DNA from 2 places in the Rahnella sp. Larv3_ips genome. Region 2 is predicted to be linked to the other one. Evidence: predicted binding sites of a transcription regulator. Region 2 holds the regulator's gene; the other holds the start of a gene.
The links. Region 2 encodes LexA, which represses DNA repair genes until DNA is damaged. Its sites were predicted from a motif close to TNCTGTATGTACATACAGNA; they were not measured.

Region 1 (7,824 bases), on a different contig from region 2:
GATACCAGGTAATCTACTACGCTCTGTGCACGTTGCTCAGACAGTTTCTGGTTGTATTGTTCTGAACCGATACGGTCGGTGTAACCCAGAACGATAACAGAACCGTCTTTAGGATCGATTGAGCTCAACTGGCTGTACAGTTGATCCAGAGCCTGTTGGCCTTCTGGTTTCAGGGTCGATTTGTTGAAGTTGAAGAGAACGTCAGATTTCAGAGTGAATTTCTTAGTCTCTACAACTGGAGCTGGAGCTGGTGCTGGAGCAACAACTGGAGCAGCTGCTTCATCTTGACCGAAACGGTAAGAAACACCCACAGACAGCATGCCGTTATCAGGACGTGCGCCAACTGTAGCTGCGTCACCGATGTTGTTAACCCACTGGTAATCCAGACGGGTAGCCCAGTTTTTGGTTACTGCGTATTCAACACCAACGGCTGCCAGTGGAGAAACACCAGTGTCGTGGTCGCTGATGCGGCCAGCAGCGCCATTGTTGAAGTTACCTTTTGAATCTGCACGCCAAACCATACCACCCAGACGGGTATACAGGTCCAGATCGTCAGTCAGTGGGTAGCTCAATTTAGCAGCCAGCTGAACGCCTTGTGCTTTGAACGCGCCGTTGTTTACGCTGCCTTTAGAAGGCATGCGACCAAGCCAGTCATATCCCATTTCAAAGCCCAGGTATTGGTTCGCTTGGTAACCCAAGAACGCACCTGCACCCAGTTGGCTTTCGTGGGTAGGGCCGTTGCCGATACCTTCGTAAGCATTTGCGAAACCAGTGTCATGGTATTGGGACCAGCCCAATTTACCACCGGTATACCAGGTGTTATCTTTAGGGGCGGCTTGCGCTACGGTAGCGAAACCTGCCAGTGCCACTGCTAATGCGATAGCTGTCTTTTTCATTTTTGCGCCTCGTTATCATCCAAATAGGCAATTGAGCTTTAAGCTGTAAGCCCTTGGTTAAAATCCTTGCGCCAAGGTTATTGCGTCAATTAAGAACTTGCCACTTTACGTTGGCATTATAGAGCAACCTTGGCGTTGTAAAGTCTACAACGTGGCGCGAAACTTACAAGCTTGAAGTGTTAACGCTGTGGAAAAAAAGGGAAAAATGTACACATTTCTTAACGTGTTTGACCTTTTGTTGACAAAACTTGGAGGATATCTGCGTCAGGAATGCCCATTTTTACTGGCTTTGGGGCCAGTTCCAGCACAAATCACTAAGTTCCGCATTATTTTCATCGGAACATTCCTAATTTGAACTAATGATATACAAATGAGTGAATTTTTACGGTTGAGTGATGTCCATTGGCTGAACTCTGCTCATTTGTCGGCTTCATCACGAACCCGTAAGCCTCCCCCTGACGGGCTGCAATTTGCAGTCTTTCCCTCTCAAGATCGTTCAATTCAGGTAGCCAACCTAATACCACACTGTAATTTCCGGTCTGTAATGCCTTCTCCATCGCGTCCACCGTCGACATCGCAGTGATCTGATTTACCTGCACCATCTTATCTACAGGCAAACCCGATTCTGATAACCAGATACGGCTCAATTTTTGCTGTGGCGTGAGCCATAACAGCCAGCGTGATTGCGTGCCGAGATGTTGAAGCAGAGGCAGTAACAGTTGGGCAAACGCCGGTTGGCTCGCACTATAGACGAACTCAGTGATCAGACCATTATTCAGAGACGCAGACGTATTTACCTGTTGATGATCTACCGGCAAAGCAAGCTGACTAAAATGATGATTTGCATGGTGTTGAGTTCGCATAGTGATGTACCCCAGTGAGTTACTGTATGAATGTACAGTACTCTGGCGGTGCACAAAGATCAACCCAATTTTTCCAAGATATCTCGCAAATTTTGAAGGTAACTGACTGCAAATGCATTTTGTATTTGGCGCAGTGCTCCACATTGCGTATTTTGATTTTAGCTGTTTAGCTAACCCAGAAATGGTTCTATGGAATGAATATGAAAAGGATAACGCAATGATAAGCCAGTCAAAAAAACGGATTCTTCAATGTACGGAACTCTTTGCCTCATTGGGCAACATACGTGCACGCTCGCAGTTCGGTGGGTACAGTTTATCGGCTGACCGCGTGATGTTTGCTCTTGTGTCCGACGGCGAGTTGTACCTGCGCGCCAGTGATGAAACTGAGCAATATTTTTGCGAGCTAGGAATGGAAAGGCTGATTTATCGTAAACGCGGAATGCCCGTTTTTCTTCGTTATTTCAAAGTGAGCAAAGCTCAGTGGGAGAAACCCAGAAAACTGCGCCAGATGGCCATGCTTTCTCTCACAGGAATGCAGCATGATATCAATAAACGTAAAAAAAACGAGGCAGGGCGGTTAAAAGATCTCCCCAATTTGACGCTGGCGCTGGAAAAATTACTCTGGGAGGTGGGTATTGAAAATTCGGGCGATCTTAAATCGCTGGGATCATGTCTGACGTACAAAAAGCTCTGTACCGTGAAAAAAGATCTGGGTATTAACATATTAATGGCGCTGGAAGGGGCAATTCTTGGATTTCATGAGGCTGCTCTGCCGATGTCATCCCGTGAGTCGTTAATTCAATGGTACAGGCATCAGCAAGAGCAATCGGAACACCCACTCCAGGATCCACATTAATGGGGCTGGAGTGAATGCCCGGAGGTTAACGGTATCAGGAGTGATGCTGTTCCGGCGAAATCTTGTTATTCAGGCTGGTGAGCTCAGGTAAATGAGCCACCAGCAATCCGATTTGCTGCAGTACAAGTTGCTCTTTACTGTCTGATTCTGTCGTACGCATCTGAATCCGCGAGGTCAGGTGATCAAGTGCGCGCTGTACCCGGTCTGTCTCGGTTGTCATATGATTCAGGGCGCCATCCACACAGCATGCAGCATCATCCAGTAAGCGCAGCGTTTCGGCATCCTGCAGTTTTTCGCGGTGGGCACCCAACGCTGAAATATAACTGAGCATAGTGTGATTGAGGCACAGCAGGCGAAAGGCTGCCTCAAGCGTCGCCGTCTCATTGTTTTTCTCCGAGCTCATATTGGAGACAACGGACGCCAGTTCAGCATCGCAGTTATGCGCATCACGTCGCGCAAGACGATAATCAAGACTGTTGTCCTTGCCCTGATGATATTGCACCAGAATGGCATCAAGATACCGGCAGTTGGCCTGAAAGGTTTTACTGACTACCCGGTCAATCTGGCGGAATTTCCAGTCAGGCCAGATAAATGTCACGGCGGCCCAGGCAATGGCGCAGCCAATCAGCGTATCAATAATCCTCGGGATTGCCACTTCGAACCCTTCGCCCAGCAAATTGAAGCACAGCAAGACCAGCAGGGTGATAAACATGGTGGCCTGGGCATATTGCACGGTGCGAAAAGCGAAGAAGAGCAACCCGCTGATCACGATCAGGATCATCTGACCATCCACTGAGGGAACGAAATACAGGATGGGTATTCCGAGCGCGATACCGGCCAGGGTCCCGATAATCCTCAGCGCTAACCGCCGGCGAGTTGCGCTGTAGTTAGGCTGGCATACGAACAGGCTGGTCAGCAAAATCCAGTAACCGTGATTCAGCCCGCTGACCTGGATAAATACATATCCGACAAACAGCACGACGGACATGCGGATTGCGTGGCGGAATAATACCGATTGCGGCGTGAAGTGACGTGAAATCCGCAGCCAGATATCATCCAGGCCGGTGAGGCGGTCTTCAACAAACGGGCTTTTCCCGGCCTGATTTTCCGGCAACGATTGCTCGGATTCAATATTCGCCAGCTGTGCATCGATCGCATGCAGATTGCGCAAAAGGTGGCGCAACGCCTGCAACATCTCCCGGTGTTCCCCCTGCGTTTCCAGACGCTTAAGTGCCTCTTCCAGCCGTGCAAAGGCGCGTTCAAACTGGCTGTTATGCGTATAGGGTTGCCGATAAAGAATGCACTGAGAAAGCTGTAAACAGGCACGCGCCTGCATACTCATCAGGCGCTGGAAGCGGAATAAAATGTCGCTGTGATGGAACTGTTCGCTGAGTTTCAGGTATTTCACGTGAGAGGAACTGGCCCGTTCATGAATATCCTGTACGACAAAGTAATAGTGCAGGGTGCGTCGCGTTCCTTTCTGACCCCGGTCGCCTTTAAGCCGGGTCTGCAGCGTATTCTTGGTCTGATTGAGCGTCGCAACCAGCTGACCGTTGGCCATTGCCAGTTCCACCAGTTGCTGATTGTTGTCTTCCTGATCGGGGTCAAACAACGTTGCCTTGGCTTCCAGATAGGCGGCCAGTTGGGTGAGACAGCGGGAAATCTGGTCCTGAAGCGGGCGGATGGGGAAAATTAAATGCCCGGCAAGCGTCAATACGTTGTACCAGATTGCCCCTGCCAGCAGCAGTAAGGGTTGCTGATACCAGATGTGATACATGCTGGTGCCGAGCATGGTATAAATCGCGATCAGCAACGCGCCGAACGCGATAGTGGCATAACGTTGTCCGAGTGCACCAAGCAGAATGAATCCGCACGTCGAGAGCATCAGGCCCGGCGCAAACAGCCACGGATGGGGAAACAGCAACTCTATTGATGCCGAGGCAATGAAAAAGCACACCAGGGTGATCAGCAAATTACGCAGACGCCCTGCCAGCCGGTCATCAAGGTCGGCCAGCGCCGCGGCCACCACACCCAGCGTCAGCGGAATAGTCAGCGTTGTCTGGCCGAGCCACCACGGCACCGCAGCAGCACCGGTCAGCGCAATGAAAATCCTGATGTGATAAAGAACATTGCTGTTATAGGCATAACGCCTTAACCCTGGTGCAATAGAGAGCACGAAAACCCCACGTTAAACATAATCAGTGATTAAAAAAATTGGCCGAACGAGGTTGCTCAGCGATTGCGACGGTCATTAAGTTGGCGCGCAGCATTGGATTCACGCATTTGTTTTGCCAGCTCAACGGAAACTACCCGACGGCCCACCGGCCAAAGTGCGATAGCGGCGATTTTAAAATTCGCGATGCCCACTGGAATACCAATAATACTGATACATTGAGCAATCCCCGCCACAATGTGGGAAATACATAACCACCAGCCGAAGAAAATTAGCCAGAAGATATTCAGCAGAGTACCGCCACCGGCAAGCAGCGCGTTACGTCTCTCAGGATATAAATCATCGACATGTACTGCTTCATTACCGAACGGCAGCAATGACAGACGGGTGATTTCCCAGCATGAACGGGTCAGAGGCAGGGTGAAAATCAGCACAATACTGACCAGCGTGGCAAACAGCCAGGCGAGAGTGGTGAAAAAGCCACCTAAAACAAAGTTAAGAATATTGAGCACTGTGCGCATGTTGGGATCTTCCCGAAGTTATTAAAAATGTTAAAAGATTTCATGTTCACTAAATGGAAACACCTGCTTTATTCTACCTTGTTTCGTGTGCCGGATCGCCTCTGGTTATCAAAGGTGAACTCCTAAATACTCTTTCGAATCCGAACATGTAAAATAACGCATACTATTTTTCCGTCAGGAATCAAGAAAAGACACGGTGTGATGATATGGAATTGAAATCGACCTCTTTCGGGAAACATCTGGCTCAGCATCCTTACAATCGGGTGCGCATGCTTAACGCGGGCGTTGAAGTCAGCGGCGACAAACATCACTACCTGATCCCTTTCAATCAGCTGATCCAGATCCGCTGCAAACGCGGCATTGTCTGGGGTGAGCTTGAATTCGAGCTTCCTGAAGAGAAAGTCGTGCGTCTGCATGGCACGGAGTGGCAGGAAACTCAGCGTTTTTATCAGCATTTGCTCAAAGCCTGGCAGAGCTGGAGCGATGAAATGAGCGATGTCAGTGCCGGCGTGTTGCACGGGCAGGTGGAAAAAATCGAGCGCATTGAAGAGCAGGACAAATGGTTCAAGCGTGTTGATCTGGCTGATGTGCAGAAAGATATCGCCGACGCTTTTGCCGCGATACCGGTTCCGGTTGAGCGCCTGAATGAATTTGAGAACTGCCGTGACGATTATCAGACCTGCCTGCGCTGGCTCGAGCAGGGTAAACGCAGCGTCGACAGACGAAATCTGGCGTGGACTGATCGGGTGATTGCCGATAATCGTGACTTCTTCGATACCGTCGAAGTGTCTCCGCTCAATGACAGCCAGTGTCGGGCGGTGGTCAACGGGGAAGATGCTGTGCTGGTGCTGGCAGGTGCGGGCAGCGGCAAAACGTCGGTACTGGTGGCGCGCGCTGGCTGGCTGTTAAGGCGTCAGGAAGCGCAGCCGGAGCAAATCCTGCTTCTGGCATTCGGACGTCAGGCCGCCGATGAAATGAACACCCGTATAAAAGAGCGCCTGCATACCGAGGGCATCAAAGCCAAGACTTTCCATGCGCTGGCATTACAGATTATTTCGGAAGGCAGCAAAAAAGCGCCGAAAATCAGCAAACTGGAGACGGATGCCAAAGCGCGCCGCAGTTTACTGATCAAAACCTGGCAGCAGCAATGTGCAGAGAAAAAAGTCCAGGCCAGCGGCTGGCGGCAGTGGATGACCGATGAGCTAGAATGGACCGTTCCGGAGGGGGATTACTGGAAGAACAAAGCGCTGGCCGAGCGACTGTGCAGCCGTCTTGAACGCTGGCTCGGCCTGATGCGTATGCATGGCGGCAGCCAGGCAGAGATGACCGACGCCGCCCCTGAAGAGGTAAAAGAACTATTCCAGAAGCGCATTCGCCTGATGGCACCGTTTCTGAAAGCCTGGAAAACAGCGCTTAAAGAAGAGGGCGCAGTGGATTTCTCAGGGCTGATTCATCAGGCCGTCAATATTCTGGAGAAAGGGCGGTTTGTCAGCCCGTGGAAACACATTCTGGTGGATGAGTTTCAGGACATTTCGCCACAGCGTGCGCTGCTTCTTTCTGCCCTGCGTAAACTCAACAAGCACACCAGCCTGTTTGCCGTTGGCGATGACTGGCAGGCCATTTACCGGTTCAGTGGTGCAGAGCTTTCGCTGACTACCGCATTTGCTGAAAACTTCGGTGAAGGCGCGCAATGTGCGCTCGATACCACCTACCGTTTCAATGATCGCATTGGTGAAATCGCGAATAAATTTGTCCAGCAAAACCCTTATCAGCTGAAAAAACCATTAAACAGCCTGACGAAGGGGAACAAGAAAAATGTCGTTATTCTTCCTGAGGACCAGCTGGAAAAATTACTGGATAAACTCAGCGGGTACGTCACGGCGCAGGAGCAGATTATGGTGCTGGCGCGTTATCACCATCTGCGTCCGCAAATACTGGAGAAAGCCGCCACGCGCTGGCCGAAACTCAATCTTGAGTTTATGACCATCCACGCCAGCAAAGGTCAGCAGGCAGATTATGTGATTATCGTCGGGTTGCATGAGGGCAATGATGGATTCCCTGCACCGGCCCGCGAGTCGGTGCTGGAGCAGGTTTTACTGCCCGAACCTGAGAACTTCATGGACGCGGAAGAGCGGCGTTTGCTGTATGTGGCGATGACCCGCGCGAAACATCAGGTCTGGTTGCTGCAGGATAAAGCGCGTCCTTCGGTGTTTGTTGAACAGCTTGAAGACATCGGTGTACCGGTGCAGAGAAAGCCCTGAACGAAAAGGCCCGGCGAACTGGCTCCGGGCCTTTTATCCTTCATTCTTTCAGGCGTGCCCACAAATAGCGCTGATAGTCAGGAATGGTGATTTCAACTTCCGACTGAAACATCGGCGACTGAATCAGAAAATCAGCGGTAGAAATGTTCGTCGCCACAGGAATATTCCATACCGTCGCCAGACGCAGCAGCGCCTTCACATCCGGGTCATGCGGAACGGCATTGAGCGGATCCCACAGGAAAATCAGCATATCA
Region 2 (7,824 bases):
TTCAGGCCAATCAGACCGTAATGGTTGGCCTGCGTCGCCAGCCCCTGCTCGCAAAAATTCAGTGCCTGCGGGTACTGCCCGCGGCGGGTGGCAATCCGCGCCAGGCCGAAGAAGCCCCCGGATTTGGCGTTCCCGCTCCAGACCGCGCGGTAATAACTGTCAAAAGCCGCATCAACATCGCCGGTTTGCTCAAGGGCATTCGCACGGACGAGGCTCGCCAGACCGCATTGCGGATTCTTATTCAGCCGGTGCGCCCGGCTCAGCGCCGCATCAGCAAACGCCAGCACCTGACTGAAATTCGCCTGATTGTAGCTGAGCGTAGCCAGCGCCAGATTGCAGCGGTAATCCAGTGGATCCAGTTCCACCCCGCGCCGGTAATAATTCACCGCTCCCTGGCTGGCATGGTTGTATTGCTCAAGATGCTGGCCGATAAACCAGGCTTCGTCGGCAGAAGTGATGTCCTGCGCGGGCAATGGCGCGCTGGCAGGCGACGGTAACGGCGTTTCACTGGCCTGATGCTCCAGATAGGACAACAGTTCATGCCCCTGCTCATCGCGCAAACGCAGCCGCAGGCGCGACGGGAATTCTCCGCTCAGTTCGCCCTGAAGCACGTCGCCCGGCTGCAAAGTGATGTCCTTTTCCAGCAGAATTTGCGTGCCATCCTCAGAAGCAATCTCAATTCGCGCGGCCATTAACGGGCTGACGGCGTAAATGCCCCACGCCAGTGTTTGCCCGTGACGTTCAAGTTTGATCACCGCCTGCTCAGAGGCATTCTGCACCGTGCCAAGGTCGCTGTAAGGCAGGAAGTTCTGAACGAAACACTTCTCCTCGTAAGCATCCAGCCAGGTGAAATCCGGCTGATTGTCGGTGAATACGCCGGTCATCAGCTCGATGTAAGGCCCGTTGTTATCGGTCAGGTTGCGATCCCACGCGCGGCCGAAATCGCAGTTGCCCCAGGTCCACTGCTTTTTGCCCGGCGATACGTGATGGTCAGCGATATGCAGCAATCCGCCCTGCTGATCGTGGTCATACGCGCCGACGAAGTCATAGTCAGACTTATCGGCCATGTAGGACGTCGGGACAGGAATGTTTTTGTAGCGCGAGATATCCACGCCCGCCGAATAATCCACTTTGTAGTAGGTGCCGGTGGCGATCGGGAAGGAAGACACATCGCGTTTACCGTGGTCGAAAACGGCGGTGACATCGGGCGGAAATACGCTCTGATGACCGTCTCCGCCGGTGACTGCCGGATTGGCCCACCACAGGAAATGGCGTGGCGTCGGGTTGCCGTTGTAAATTTTGGCACTGATTTCCAGCAGCGCTTTATCGGGAAAGAGGGTAAAACCGGTCATGACCTGCAGGCCGCGCATCGGTTCCACTTCGCCCATCCAAACGGTTTGAGCGCCGTTATCGTGCGCCTGTACGGTGAAATCCACCGGCATAAAAGTGGTCGGACGGTGATGCTGCGGCCAGTTAAATTCGATACCGCCTGAAATCCACGGCCCGAGTAAGCCGACCAGCGCGGGTTTCACGACGTCGTTGTAGTAGACAAAATCACGCTGTTTGATTTTGTCCCAGGCGCGGTGAACACGGCCACCCAGTTCCGGTAACAGCATGATTTTTAGATAATCATTTTCCAGATACAGCGCCTGATAGGTTTTCATGACCTTTTCACCGGTCAGCGTATCCGTCACGCCGTACGGATAGACCGCACCGGAAGAGCCCTGATAAACCCGGTGCGCCAGAAACATCGGGTGCGTGTCCTGCTTTCCTGTCAGCCAGGTCGGCAGTTCGACCGCTTCCTGCCAGACTTTTACTGCTGTGCTCATGATTTCCCCTCAGTACGCCAGTCTGAAATATCAATTCCGGGATTCTACGCAGCGTACCGGGGCGGGGAATTTGCTACGGTCACGCAATTCAGTAAACGGGGTTGAGTAAATGTCCGAGGTCGGGTTGAATAATCTGCGGCTGCGCCAGTTCAATAAACAGGTGCTGATGACGCCGCTGTACCGAGAGAAAAATGCCAGTAAATCCACGCTTGCCAGGCTTTCCCGTCTGTCGATCCCGGCGGTCAGCAAGATCCTCGACGATCTGCAACGTGACGGATTGATCATCCACAGTCCGGTGAATTTACACACGCGCGGGCTGGGTGGCGGCAGTTATCAGATAGCCACCGACGGCAGCGCCGTGCTGTGCCTGAATATCACGCCTTACCGCATCGAAAGTATTCTGGTCAGCAGGCTGGTTTTGCCGCTGAGTGGATATCAGATGACGGAAATTTCAGTCAAAACGCCGGATGCGCTGCTGGCGCAAATCGAAGCCTGCTTTCATCAGTACCGGAAAAATTATCCCGGCCTGAAAATCCGGCTGGCGCTGGCGATCCACGGTCAGGTCAATCCGACCACCGGCGTGTCACAGCGGATGCCGCAGGCGCCCTGGACCGGTGAAATTGAGATTAAATATCTGCTGGAAGAAAAGCTGCAAACCGACATCCTGATGGATAATGATTGCATCATGCTTGCGCTGGCGGAGAAATGGCAAAATACTAATAATCATCAGGATTTTTGCGTGATCAATGTCGATTACGGCATTGGTTCCTCTTTCGTAATCAACGACAAAATCTATCGCGGCAATCTGTTTGGCAGCGGACAGATTGGCCATACCATCGTTGATCCTCACGGTGACCGCTGCGCCTGCGGGCGGTATGGTTGCCTCGAAACACTGGCGTCATTGTCGGCATTAAAGAAAAAAGCACGTCTGCTCGAGCCTGCGGACTCTTTCATCCGCACGCCCTCAACGCAGGAACTGATCGACCGCTATCATCAGGGCGAAAGCGCCATTTGCGAACAGGTGATGGAAGGCGCCCGCGCACTGGGATTGAGCCTGTATAACTTCCTCAACATTCTGAATATCAATCACATTTATCTTTATGGTCGCAGTTGCGGTTTTGGTGATGCCTGGCTGAAAACCGTCTGCGCACAAAGCGGCCTGAATCCTTTTGACCGTACCGATCATGTCAAAACTCAGGCAACGCATATTGCACCGGGCACGCTGAGCCGGGAGCAGCAAATTATGGGCATTGGCTATCTGTATGTGGAAAAGGCACTGGACGCGATGGCAGGCTGAACGGCGCATAATTCGTCGATTTGGCCGAAGCATGATAAAATCAATGATGGCCGCATGATGTGGCTTATCGACCCCCATCTGCGCTCAGAGAACGTTGCTATGACCCTGAATAATCCGGAAAAATTACTTTCACAAGCTGAAGAACTTTGCCAGCAGCGCAATGTTCGCCTTACCCCGCAGCGGCTGGAAGTACTGCGTCTGATGGCGCAACAACCCGGTGCGATCAGCGCCTATGATTTACTGGATCTGTTGCGTGTCAGCGAGCCACAGGCTAAACCGCCCACCGTTTACCGGGCGCTGGATTTCCTGCTGGAACAGGGCTTTATTCATCGGGTCGAGTCAGCCAACAGTTATGTGCTGTGCCACCATTTCGAAGAGCCGAGCCACACCTCTGCGCTGTTTATCTGCGACCGCTGCGGGCTGGTAACCGAAAAAACCACTGACGGCATCGAAGAACGCTTAGCGAAACTGGCACTGGATTCGGGTTTTGAACTGCGTCATTCCGTGGTCGAAGCGCATGGCTTGTGCGGCGACTGCAAAGTCGTTGAAACCTGCGAAAGCCACGATCACTGCGATCACGATCATTCAATTGTGGTGAAGAAACGCTGACGGGTCGGGTTTAAAGCGGAAGGTCATTAGCGGGTGAAATGTTCAGGTGAAGGATGTTTTGCACAAATTTGTACAGTGAAGCAGTTGGGTACATCCGTGTACCCGTATCCTGAAGCGTTCCGGGTAGGAGCAGCTAAATCTCAGGATACGTCACTGACACGCGAGGGGGAGTCGCGCTTTACCAGTGATATTTGTTGCTTGATTCCCAATCTTTGAGCTCTTTTTCGGCCTGATCTTTCTGATAGCCGTAACGCTCCTGAATCTTCCCTACCAGCTGATCGCGTTTACCTTCAACGACAGTCAGGTCATCATCGGTCAGCTTGCCCCATTTTTCTTTTACTTTGCCTTTAAACTGCTTCCAGTTACCGTCGGCTTGGTCCTTATTCATAAAATATCTCCTGTTACCTTAGGGTTGTGGAGCTGCGGATTACCGCTGCAGCTCGGGCTTAACACTTTAAAGGTTAGTAGAGAATTTCGATTTATCCTGCCATCGGAGGGATAAAAACCATTATTAGGATTATTCCAAAGCACGATATAACGGCAACCCGCGATTACCCACCGTTTGAAAAGCCCGCTAATTCAGTGAACTGACGATGAAAACCAGCTGTCGCGCTGCCAGTAGCGGTGCCATATCCAGCCCAGTGCAATACCACGTAATCCGAGGAACACCGTCAGCGCCAGCCAAAGCGCGTGGTTACCCAATATCGGCAAAGTGAACAGCGTCAGCCCGTACCCCAGCGCAGCAACCGCCATACTGTTACGCATATCCCTTCCGCGCGTGGCGCCGATAAACATCCCGTCGAGCAGGTAACACCACACCGCCACCAGCGGCAGAACAATCTGCCAGCCAAGATAACGATCGGCCAGCTGGCGCAGCTCCGGTAATGACGTCAGCGCATTGATAATCTGTTCACCGGTCAGCGCGTATATCAGTGCAAATGCCAGAGCGACCAGCCCGGCCTGACGGCATGCGGCACGCCAGACATTGAGCAATTTTTCGCGATTGCGGGCACCAAACGCCTCACCTGAATGGGCTTCAATGGCGTAAGCAAAACCGTCGAGCGCAAAAGCGGTGAAGGTCAGAAGATTCATCAACACGGCATTGACCGCCACAATCTGGCTGCCCAGACGCGCACCCAGAATGGTCAGTGAGGCAAAGCACAGCTGAAGAAGCAGTGAGCGCAGCATAATGTCGCGGTTAAGACTTAACAGCCGCCGCAGATCACCGCGCCAGGCAGAGGTTAACAGCGCAGGACTGATGCCCCGGCGCTGCATCACGCGCCAGACCAAAAACAATCCGATAAACAGCGTGAAATATTCTGAGCAGGCCGTGGCCGTGGCGGCACCACGGACATTCCAGCCAAGCCCTATCACCAGCCAAAGATCCAACACGATATTGAGCAGATTACCGGCAATCAGCAGCATTACCGGCCCACGCACGTACTGGATACCAAGCAGCCAACCCAAAATCACCAGATTTGCCAGAGACGCGGGGGCACTGTACCAGCGGATCTCCAGAAAAAGCCGCGCCTGTTCAAGCACAGACTGGCTCCCGCCGACGATGTGAAAAGCGCCTTCCATCAGGGGATGGCGGAAAAGCAAAATCACCACACCGGCGAGCACGGCCAGAAGAAAGGGTTGTACGAACGCGCGGGCCAGCAACAGGTTGTCTTGCGCACCGAGCGCCTGAGCGGTCATGCCGGTGGTACTCATGCGCAGAAAGAGCAGCATCATAAACAGGAAGGTGGTGATCATCGAACCGACCGCAACGCCGCCAAGATAGTCGGGGCTGTCGAGATGACCGATCACTGCCGTATCCACTAACCCCAGCAACGGCACGGTGATATTAGAAAAAATCATCGGTAGCGCGAGCATCCAGAGGGCTTTATCGGTCGGGCTCAAAAAGGTGTGTTTTAGCTTTTGCAGAAGGGAATGTTGTTGCATAGAGAATCTCATGCCGGAGGTTCGGGATATGCCTGTAAATGACATCGCCCCGAGAGGGGCGACGAGATGAAACGTTAAAGCTTAGCGGTATGTCAGAGGCGGCTCACGACCCGCAAATCAAAAACATGACCCTTTGGATCAACAATTTGACCCAGTCATTCGAGTTACATCAAGGCGGCAACTGAACGAACGCCGGGAGCATACGCAAGTATGTGACCAGGGTTCGGGAAGGCAGCCAACGCAGAGATAGCCCGAAGTACGAAGGTTAAATCCAGTCGCCGTTGCGAATGACGCCTACGGCCAACCCTTCAATACTGAAATTCTGCTCACGTAAATCCACCACGATAGGCTGGAACTCGCTGTTTTCCGGCAATAACTGCACCACGCTGCCCTGTTTTTTCAGGCGTTTCACGGTGACTTCATCATCAATACGGGCTACGACAACCTGACCATTACGCACGTCCTGCGTTTTATGAACAGCCAGTAAATCGCCGTCGAGGATACCGATATCACGCATCGACATACCGCTGACACGCAGCAGGAAATCGGCGCTCGGCTTAAACATCGCCGGATCAACCTGATAATGCCCTTCGATATGTTGCTGAGCGAGCAGAGGTTCACCGGCGGCAACGCGGCCGATCAGCGGTAAACCTTCTTCTTCTTCCATCAGCAGACGAATACCGCGTGACGCGCCGGAAACAATCTCGATCACGCCTTTACGTGCCAGCGCTTTCAGATGTTCTTCCGCAGCATTCGGGGAACGGAACCCAAGACGAGCGGCAATCTCCGCGCGGGTTGGTGGCATACCCGTGGTGGAGATATGATCGCGAATCAGGTCATAGACCTCTTGTTGTCTGGTCGTTAAAGCTTTCATTCCGCCCCCTGGTTGTTTATACAGTCTAGCTGTGAGTATATACAGCTAAACGGGCAATGAAAACCTAAGATTGAATAAAAACAGTGCATAAGCACGATTACTGGAAGACAGATTCCAAATCAGAACCATCGCGGCCAAAAGATGCTGACCCAGACAAAAATCGCCAATATGATGGTCAGCAGCACGGCAGCCGAGCCAATATCTTTTGCACGGCCAGAAAGAACGTGGAACTCAGGTCCGATGCGGTCAATCGCACATTCCACGGCGCTGTTGAGCAGTTCGACCACGCAAACCAGCACCACTGAGCCGATAAGTAAGATGCGTTCAATGCTGCTGACATCGAACCAGAAAGAGAGAAAAATTAACGGGATAGCAGCGCTGGCTTCCTGACGAAAGGCAGCTTCATTCTGCCACGCCGCTTTCAGCCCTTTCCATGAGTAACCGGCTGCTTTATAAATTCGGGTAAATCCAGTGACTTGGTTCGCCATTCTGTTACTGATCCTTGAGGGGTTGTCCTTCGGGTGTTTGATGCATTTTAGCGGTTTAATGGTATCTCATCACCACAGATCTCATTTGAGCTTTCTGGTATCCTTGCGGCGAAATGGCTAACAAGAGGCTTCACGTTTTTATGTCAGGTTGGCGTAGACTTTATTACACATTATTGAATTTACCGCTTTCGATGCTGGTAAAGAGCAAAGTCATACCTACAGATCCGGTTACCGAGTTGCACTTAGACCCGACGCGCCCGATCCTGTACGTATTACCTTATAACTCCAAAGCAGATTTGCTGACCCTGCGTGCGCAGTGTCTCGCCCAGAATTTGCCCGATCCCCTGATCCCGCTGGATATCGACGGAACGCTGCTGCCAAGCCACGTGTTTATCGCGGAAGGCCCGCGCGTGTTCTCGTATTACACGCCGAAGCAGGAATCCGTAAAGCTGTTCCATGACTATCTGGACCTGCACCGCAATAACCCGGAATTAGACATTCAGATGTTGCCGGTCTCGGTGATGTTCGGCCGGGCACCAGGCCGTGAAGGTCAGGACACGCCGCATCTGCGCGTGCTGAACGGGATCCAGAAATTCTTCGCCGTATTGTGGCTGGGCCGCGACAGCTTTGTCCGTTTCTCCAATACCGTTTCGTTGCGCTACATGGCGACCGAGCACGGGACGGATAAAACCATCGCACAGAAACTGGCCCGCGTGGCGCGTATGCACTTCTCCCGTCTGCGTCTGGCGGCCGTCGGTCCTCGTCTTCCTGCCCGTCAGGATT

Region 1: sulA (SOS-induced cell division inhibitor SulA) is a predicted target of LexA. The motif match lies at 1,780-1,799, and genes of this name have one in related genera.

The regions. Positions count from the first base shown of each region.
Region 1 covers NZ_MJIB01000004.1:211,640-219,463, forward strand. The annotation lists gene ompA (porin OmpA) at 1-896, opposite strand, end outside; gene sulA (SOS-induced cell division inhibitor SulA) at 1,253-1,759, opposite strand; gene ED901_RS03395 (TfoX/Sxy family DNA transformation protein) at 1,872-2,615, shown strand; gene yccS (YccS family putative transporter) at 2,650-4,791, opposite strand; gene ED901_RS03405 (YccF domain-containing protein) at 4,848-5,309, opposite strand; gene helD (DNA helicase IV) at 5,516-7,570, shown strand; gene mgsA (methylglyoxal synthase) at 7,611-7,824, opposite strand, start outside.
Region 2 covers NZ_MJIB01000003.1:506,690-514,513, forward strand. The annotation lists gene ED901_RS02345 (DUF5107 domain-containing protein) at 1-1,829, opposite strand, end outside; gene ED901_RS02350 (ROK family transcriptional regulator) at 1,939-3,126, shown strand; gene zur (zinc uptake transcriptional repressor Zur) at 3,226-3,735, shown strand; gene ED901_RS02360 (CsbD family protein) at 3,914-4,123, opposite strand; gene dinF (MATE family efflux transporter DinF) at 4,315-5,679, opposite strand; gene lexA (transcriptional repressor LexA) at 5,945-6,553, opposite strand; gene ED901_RS02375 (diacylglycerol kinase) at 6,673-7,041, opposite strand; gene plsB (glycerol-3-phosphate 1-O-acyltransferase PlsB) at 7,182-7,824, shown strand, end outside.